DNA from 2 places in the Paenibacillus sp. FSL H7-0703 genome. Region 1 is predicted to be linked to the other one. Evidence: riboswitches for the same ligand, from Rfam matches in the RefSeq annotation. Region 1 holds a riboswitch; the other holds the start of a gene.
The links. Region 1 has a riboswitch for cyclic di-AMP ahead of MHB46_RS07690 (hypothetical protein). Riboswitches for the same ligand answer to the same signal wherever they lie in the genome.

Region 1 (3,902 bases):
CGGAAGCCACGGTTGCAACAGGTCGTTTATTAACTGTGATAATGAAGAATGTCAGTTTTGCTGCAAAAGCTTCTCTATATCTCCCGCCAGCTTATCTGGAGTGGTTTGCGGTGCATAGCGCTTAAATACGTTACCTTCTCTTGTAATTAAGAATTTAGTAAAATTCCATTTGATCGCTTTGGACCCTAACACCCCCGGAGCTGTTTGGGTCAGGTAGCGAAATAAGGGGTGTGCTTGATCGCCATTGACATCTGTTTTGGCGAACATCGGAAAGGTAACCCCATAATTGATCTGGCAAAACTCGGAAATCTCCTCGCTGGAACCTGGCTCTTGTTTGGCAAACTGATTGCTGGGAAATCCCAAAATCTCGAGCCCCTGTTCATGGTACTGGTCATATAGCTCTTGTAGCGCTTTGTATTGGGGGGTTAACCCACATTTGCTGGCAGTGTTCACGATAAGCAGAACGTTCCCTTCATATGTGGATAACGGAATTTGTTTCCCTTGCAGGGTTTGCGCATCATATTCATAAACGGTCATAGTATCTCTCCTTATTCAATATTCAACAATTAAATTGTAAGCAATTAAAAACAAGGTTGCAAGTCTGGAAAAGCTGTATCAAGCCTTTAGCCGCTGTAAAATCGTATTTTGTTTAAAACAGTAAATCGCACCGCAAATGAAGCGAATTAAGGTGTTTCTTCTTATAAAAGAGGGTTCAATCGGTGTTTAGCTGGTACATATAGCGTATTTTCTTCTCTTTTTACAAAAAATGGCCAAAAACGCTTTACCCTACGCCAATATTGACATGCTTGTCATTTTCAAAAAGGGATGAAAAACAGAGATTGGAGGAGCTGTGAGAAGCATAATTGCATTGTAAGCGTTATTATTAATCTTCTATGCTCTAAAGGCCGATTTATAACCCTGCAGTTGAGCTTTACAGTCTTCCATGCGCGGGTGTATGATTCAAGACGTAATTTCAAATTAACTTGAATGAAGCAACAACGAAATGTCTATAGCGCTGAATTTTGCAGTTGCAAAAGCGGGGGAACCAATCGAGACTGTACGGCTTCGGAAGCCATGTGTCTCATGGGGTGAATTTTCCGGTCAAGTGCCAGAAATAGGGCGACTCTCACGTCCGAATCCGACAGCTAACCTCGTAAGCGTACAGGGAGAGGCAACAAACCGCCGTGTGCAGCCATGGTTTATTTTATCATGGATATGTCAGAAGCCGGAGGAAAGCCTTTTTCCTTCGGCTTCTTTTTGTTGTCTTTTTATACCGGGAGAGGAGCTACTGATGGAAGGTCGGTTAATTATTGTCACTGCACCGAATGAAGCGGGCAGAAGTTTTGTGAAATTGCTTATTTACAAAAAATTGGCGTTTGCAGTTCTGACGAATAGCGCCCAGGAGGAACGACAGCTCAAAAAAATGGGTGTGGAGCACATTGTCCGCATCAATACCATGCAAGCGGGAAAATGGAATTTTCCAAAAAAAGAAATTGGTAGTGTGTATTTGTTCGAGAACAGCTTGAATCTGACTTGCCGTTTCCTACAAATATGTCGACCACTAACATCGGAATCGATCTATGTTATTACACACGGCTGTAATCCACAAGGAATTTATCGGGGATTGGGAGCGGACCATGTGATCTACACATTGAACGGAGAGGTGGGTTTTCTGCTGAACGGATAAGCACTTATAACATAGTTGTTTTATGATTTTATGATGAAATAAGAATGGCGATCTGAAGACCGATACGGAGGGTATAAACATGATGGATATATACATGCTGCTCGTCATGGCTGTGAGTTATGGAGTGATACTGCTGTTTGTACGCTGGTGTGATGCGCAGACCTCTAAAGGAGGACGAAGAGGATGATCGTTATACTCGGGCTTACGGCTATTGTGTTTATGTATTTAATCTACGCACTCCTGAACCCTGAAAAGTTCTAGTCACTGGTAGGGATAGAGCGGGCGGGAACAACAGATCTGAACATTAAAGCATCATAGGTAGCAGGTTTTCGCAAACGTGTGCACACAATTGGTGCTCTGGAAGCAGGTCTGTTGTTCCAAACGCAGGAGCATTTTGAAGGAGGAATAAAGGATGGAGCTGCTTCAAATTGGAATTGTGATCGTTATATTGCTGCTCTTGGTAAAGCCAATGGGTACATATATGTATCATGTATTCTCGAATGAACCCAATCGGACGGATCGGATTTTTGGCAGAACAGAAAAGCTGATTTATAAGGTAGTAGGCTTGAAGAAAGTGGAGAGCATGCGTTGGACTACGTATGTTATGAGTTTCATTGCTACGAACGCCGTGCTTGTGGCAATCAGCTACTTGCTGTTGCGTTTACAGGGAATGCTTCCCGGTAATCCGGCTGGAAACAGTAATATGGAAGCATCACTAGCTTTTAATACGGTAATCAGCTTTATGACGAATACGAATCTCCAACATTATAGCGGAGAAAGCGGGCTTACGTATCTGACACAGATGGCGTTCGTCACGATGATGATGTTCACTTCGGCTGCTTCCGGTTTTGCGGTTGCTGCGGCTTTTATGAGGGGATTGACGCGGCGCGGTGAAGGGATGGGCAATTTCTTTCAAGATTTTATTAAAGCCATTATAAGAATTTTCCTGCCGCTGGCCTTTGTGCTTACGCTGGTGCTGGTTGGATTGAAGGTACCACAGACGCTTCAGCCTACGGCGGATCTTACGACGCTGAGCGGAACACAACAGCAAATTTCTATGGGACCCATTGCTTCTCTGGAGTCCATCAAGCATTTGGGGACAAACGGGGGCGGATATGCGGGAGCTAACTCTGCGCATCCTTTTGAAAATCCAAGTCCTTGGACGAACGTGCTGGAAATTTTGGCAATGTGGGTAATGCCGGCTTCGTTGCCGTATACCTTTGGATTGTTTGCCCGTAATCGTAAGCAGGGCTGGATTATTTTTAGCTCCATGATGGTATTGTTTCTAATTTTTCTATCCATTACGTACGTGTCTGAAAAGACAGGTAATCCGTTAATCCAGACACTGGGTGTGGATGCTTCTCAGGGAAGCATGGAAGGGAAAGAGGTTCGTTTCGGCATTGGACAATCGGCTTTATTCACTGCGGTCACAACAGCGGCAACGACAGGTTCGGTCAATAATATGCATGATACACTAACCCCGCTGGGTGGCATGGCTGCTTTGGGAGAAATGATGCTAAACGTCATTTTTGGCGGCAAGGGTGTCGGGCTGATGAATATGCTGATGTATGCGATTCTGGGTGTGTTTATATGCGGACTGATGGTCGGGAGAACTCCGGAATTTATGGGAAGGAAAATTGAAGGCAAGGAAATGAAGCTGATCGCGATTGCCATTTTGGTACATCCGTTTCTTATTCTCGCCCCAACTGCGCTTGCGTTTATGAGTCATTGGGGATATGATGCGGTCACTAACCCTGGCTATCACGGGTTGACTCAGGTGCTCTATGAATATGCGTCATCTGCTGCAAATAACGGTTCGGGATTTGAAGGTCTCTCGGATAACAACACATTCTGGAACGTGACAACGGGGATGGTTATGTTCTTCGGACGATATGTATCTATGATTGCATTGTTGGCTGTGGCGGCTTCGTTGAATGCCAAAGCACCGACTCCGGTGACGACGGGGACACTGCGCACGGACAACAAGTTATTTGGAGCCATTCTGATCGGGGTCGTGCTGCTTATTGGTGCGTTGACCTTTTTACCCGTTATCGTATTGGGACCTGTTGCTGAATTTTTGACCATGTGAAGAAGAAAATGAGAATGGATGAACGGGGTGTTTGATCATGAAGGAACAACGCAAACACATGCTGGACAGAAGCATCTTGAAGCATGCGATCAAGGATAGCTTTATAAAATTAAATCCGATGATTAT
Region 2 (3,902 bases), 1.4 Mb from region 1:
GTGCAGCATCGGGTGTTTCGAAATCAAATTGGTCTGGCTCGTGAGCTCAAGATGCCCATTGTTATTCATAACCGGGATGCCCATGAAGATATTGTTAAGATTTTGCGCGAGGAAAAAGCGAGTGAGATTGGTGGAGTCATGCACTCCTTTTCGGGTAGCTGGGAGACAGCCAAAATGGTGCTGGATATGGGATTTCACCTTTCCTTCGGTGGTCCAATAACGTTCAAAAATGCCAAGCAGCCAAAAGAGGTGCTCGCACAGGTGCCGCTGGACCGTCTGCTCATTGAAACTGATGCTCCCTATCTGACGCCTCATCCGTTTCGTGGGAAGCGAAATGAGTCTGCACATGTGAGACTGGTAGCAGAGGCTGCAGCCCAAATCAAAGGGATTACAGTGGAGGAATTAGTGTCAATAACGACCCGAAATGCCCTGGAACGATTTGACATTCAGTGAAAAAGTGAAGAAATCGATCAAAATAAAGAGATAGACGAAGCTAATCATGAATTTGTTGCAGGAAACTCGAGAATATTACAATATTTTAACCGAATATTTTAAAAAATGTACTTGAAACCTGCTTTACAACATGCATAGAAACAGGATATCATCTTTTCAGTGAATTGTTGTTTGAATGTAAACATCAACAAGTCATTTCATGAACCAGTCTCGCTGAGTCCCTTTTACAGGGAACGGGGGAACCGATATGGCTTACAGTACGTCCGGCGTATGTGCAAGAAGGGAACGTCTCTTCCGCCAGCCGGCTCGACCTAAATTCTTTTCCCGGTAGGGATTGAACAGGTGGAGGAGCCGTATTTCGATTTCTTTCTGGGTCTTTGGGGTGAATGTGAAGGCGACCGCCATGAGCGGTTGACCCAAGCTAGGGCGACTCTCTACGTCCGAACCCGACAGCTAACCCCGTAAGCGTAACAAGAGAGAAGCCATCTCGTGCATGAGTTTTCCCGCATATTCACACATGCCGGAAGCCACGAAAGAGCTCTCTAGTCTCTTTCTCTGGCTTTTTTTGTTGTGAATAAAAGAAAATCTGTCATCATACTGTGGTTAAACAGGGGAGGACAGCATGCCGCGAAGACGGGTACATGGTGCAGGACAGTCGTAGTTTGGGCTTGTCTTGTAGAAAATCTGTTATAGTCACGTCAAATCTCAACTATGTCTTACTCCAGACGGCGGGCTATGTAAGGAGGACGGAGGAAATGGGCATTTTCCAAAAAAAGGATACCCATGAGTCACGCTCATCCAGCATGTCTTACGTATTGCGTTGGAAGCAAGAGAATGTGCGCCAGGCTGCTTTGGTTGCTATTTTTCTAATCGCGCTAACGATTATGATTTCAATTCTGATGTACACGCAATCTAAAAAACAAGTCTTTTTTGTCATCGATGGCAAGGCGTCTGCGGTAGAAACCCGGGAATCCAAGCTTCAAGATTTGCTGAGCGAGCATTCCATTTCACTTCAGCCGCATGATACAGTTTCCATGCCGCTAAATGGAGCAATACAGGATGGCGATCGCGTAGTCATTAAACGTGCCAATCAAGTCAAAGTATCTTCAGGCAATGAGACGAAAAAGCTGTACACAACAGAAAATACAGTAGAAGGTGCCATTCGTACCTCGGGCTATAAATTATCATCAACGGATAAAGTTTATCCTGCGTTGGATGCCTCTGTTTCGTCTAACATGGACATAAAAATCGTCCGTGTGAAGAAACAGCAGGTCGAACAGAAAAAACAGGTGCCTTATCAGGTCATCAAAACGGCCGATCCGAGTCTTTATAAAGGCGATAATCGGGTCATTCAAAGCGGCAAATCGGGTGTGGTCGTCCAGCACGTTCAAAAGGTATATCATGATGGAAAGTTGGTATCCAAACAGCTGGTTAACAAGGAAGTTGCACAGAACCGTGTGGATAAGGTCATTGCGGTAGGAACGAAGAAAAAACCGGTCGTTCTTGCTGCTTCCGTCGGTCCCAATGATGCGGTTGAGGCAACAACGGTTAGTTCGGGCAGTGCTGTCCGTAAAGCAGGCGTAAATTTTAAATATAGCAAAGTTTTACAAAATGTCTCCATGACGGCGTATTCCTCACAGGAGCCAGGTATCGGTACACGTACTGCATCCGGCGCACGTGTCACGGAAGGACGCACCATCGCGGTCGATCCGAGTGTAATTCCAATCGGCTGGTGGGTGTATATCGAAGGGGTGGGCTTCCGTCGTGCGGAGGATACCGGTGGCGCGATTAAAGGCCACAAAATCGATGTGTATTATGAGAGTTTGAGCCGAGCCAACCAATTTGGTCGTAAGCACGGTAAAACCGTATATGTTATCGGACCGGTAAAGCCTGAAATCAACTAAAACAGGTTGTGTATGTTGAGGGCAATGCGATAGTATTAACAACATAGTTATGCCATGCTAAGAAGAGGATATCCTCTTCTTATTTTGTTTTCAAAAGCAGGGAAAGATAAATATAGCTTGCTGTGTAGCAGTGGAGGGAAACGCAAATGATCAAGGAAGTGATCGTGGTAGAGGGCCGGGATGATACGGTGGCCATTCGCCGCGCTGTTGAAGCGGATACGATAGAAACTGGCGGCTCCGCCATTAATAAAATGACGCTGCGTAAAATTGCATTGGCGCAGGAGCGGCGGGGGGTCATCATTTTAACCGATCCCGATCATGCAGGGGAGCGCATCCGTAAGATTATCGCTTCCAAGGTACCCGGCTGCAAGCAGGCCTTTATACCCGAGGCAGAAGCGACGCGTAAAGGAGATATTGGCGTGGAGAATGCCTCACCAGAAGCGATCAGACACGCTCTTGCACGGGTCCATACGACAGTGGAAGGCGCCGACCCGCTGATTGAGTGGGCGGACCTGATTGATGCTGGACTCATCACCCATCCCAATGCTGCTGCACGCCGTATGGCCTTAGGGAATGTGCTGGGTATTGGTTATTGTAACGGAAAGCAGCTACATAAACGGCTCTCTGTATTTCAGATCAGCCGCGAGGAATTTGCCGGGGCGCTGGCACAAATTGAAAGTGAAGGATTGTGATGTCCGTATGACAGGGATTCAAGATATAGCAACACCGCGGCGTACGAAGGAAATTATTCAACGGCACGGTTTTTCGTTCAAAAAGAGTTTGGGACAAAATTTCCTGATTGATCAAAATATTCTCAATAAGATTGTAAATGCTGCCGGATTGGATGAGACGAAGGGTGCACTTGAGATCGGTCCTGGGATTGGCGCTTTGACCGAGAAGCTGGCGCAATCGGCTAAGGCAGTTACCGCTGTCGAGATTGACCAGCGGCTGCTGCCAATTCTCGGAGAGGTGTTGGCCCCTTACGAGCATGTGAAGGTACGTCATGGAGACGTGCTGAAGCTGGATTTGCGAGAGGTGTTCGCAGCCGATTTTGCAGACGTGAGTAAAGTAAGTGTCGTGGCTAATCTACCGTACTATGTTACTACACCGATTCTGATGAGGCTGCTGGAGGACAAGCTCCCTCTGGAGAATATCGTCGTTATGATCCAAAAAGAAGTGGCTGAGCGCATGGCTGCGTCTCCTGGAACGAAGGATTACGGCAGTCTGAGCATTGCGGTGCAATATTACAGCGAACCTGAATTAGTCTGTACTGTGCCGAATACAGTATTTATTCCCCAGCCGAATGTGGAGTCTGCAGTCATCCGGCTGCGTGTACGGGAAGCCCCTCCGGTGGAAGTGGTGGATGAGAAGCACTTCTTTGAAGTGGTTCATGCTGCTTTTGCCCAGCGTCGTAAAACCATCTCCAATAATTTAAAAAGCCGTTTCTTCACCAAAGAGAACAGGGACACGCTGGAGCCGCTGTTGCAACAAGCTGGTATTGAACCCTCCCGTCGAGGAGAAACGTTAAGTATTGAGGAATTTGCG

Region 2: another riboswitch for cyclic di-AMP. It lies ahead of MHB46_RS14130 (G5 domain-containing protein); the one in region 1 lies ahead of MHB46_RS07690 (hypothetical protein).

The regions. Positions count from the first base shown of each region.
Region 1 covers NZ_JBBOPF010000001.1:1,809,966-1,813,867, reverse strand. Annotated here, with positions in the region: gene MHB46_RS07695 (glutathione peroxidase) at 52-537, opposite strand; cyclic di-AMP (ydaO/yuaA leader) riboswitch at 1,004-1,176, shown strand; gene MHB46_RS07690 (hypothetical protein) at 1,292-1,687, shown strand; gene MHB46_RS26215 (potassium-transporting ATPase subunit F) at 1,871-1,948, shown strand; gene kdpA (potassium-transporting ATPase subunit KdpA) at 2,100-3,776, shown strand; gene kdpB (potassium-transporting ATPase subunit KdpB) at 3,814-3,902, shown strand, end outside.
Region 2 covers NZ_JBBOPF010000001.1:3,218,268-3,222,169, reverse strand. Annotated here, with positions in the region: gene MHB46_RS14135 (TatD family hydrolase) at 1-453, shown strand, start outside; cyclic di-AMP (ydaO/yuaA leader) riboswitch at 655-937, shown strand; gene MHB46_RS14130 (G5 domain-containing protein) at 1,209-2,357, shown strand; gene rnmV (ribonuclease M5) at 2,504-3,049, shown strand; gene rsmA (16S rRNA (adenine(1518)-N(6)/adenine(1519)-N(6))-dimethyltransferase RsmA) at 3,057-3,902, shown strand, end outside.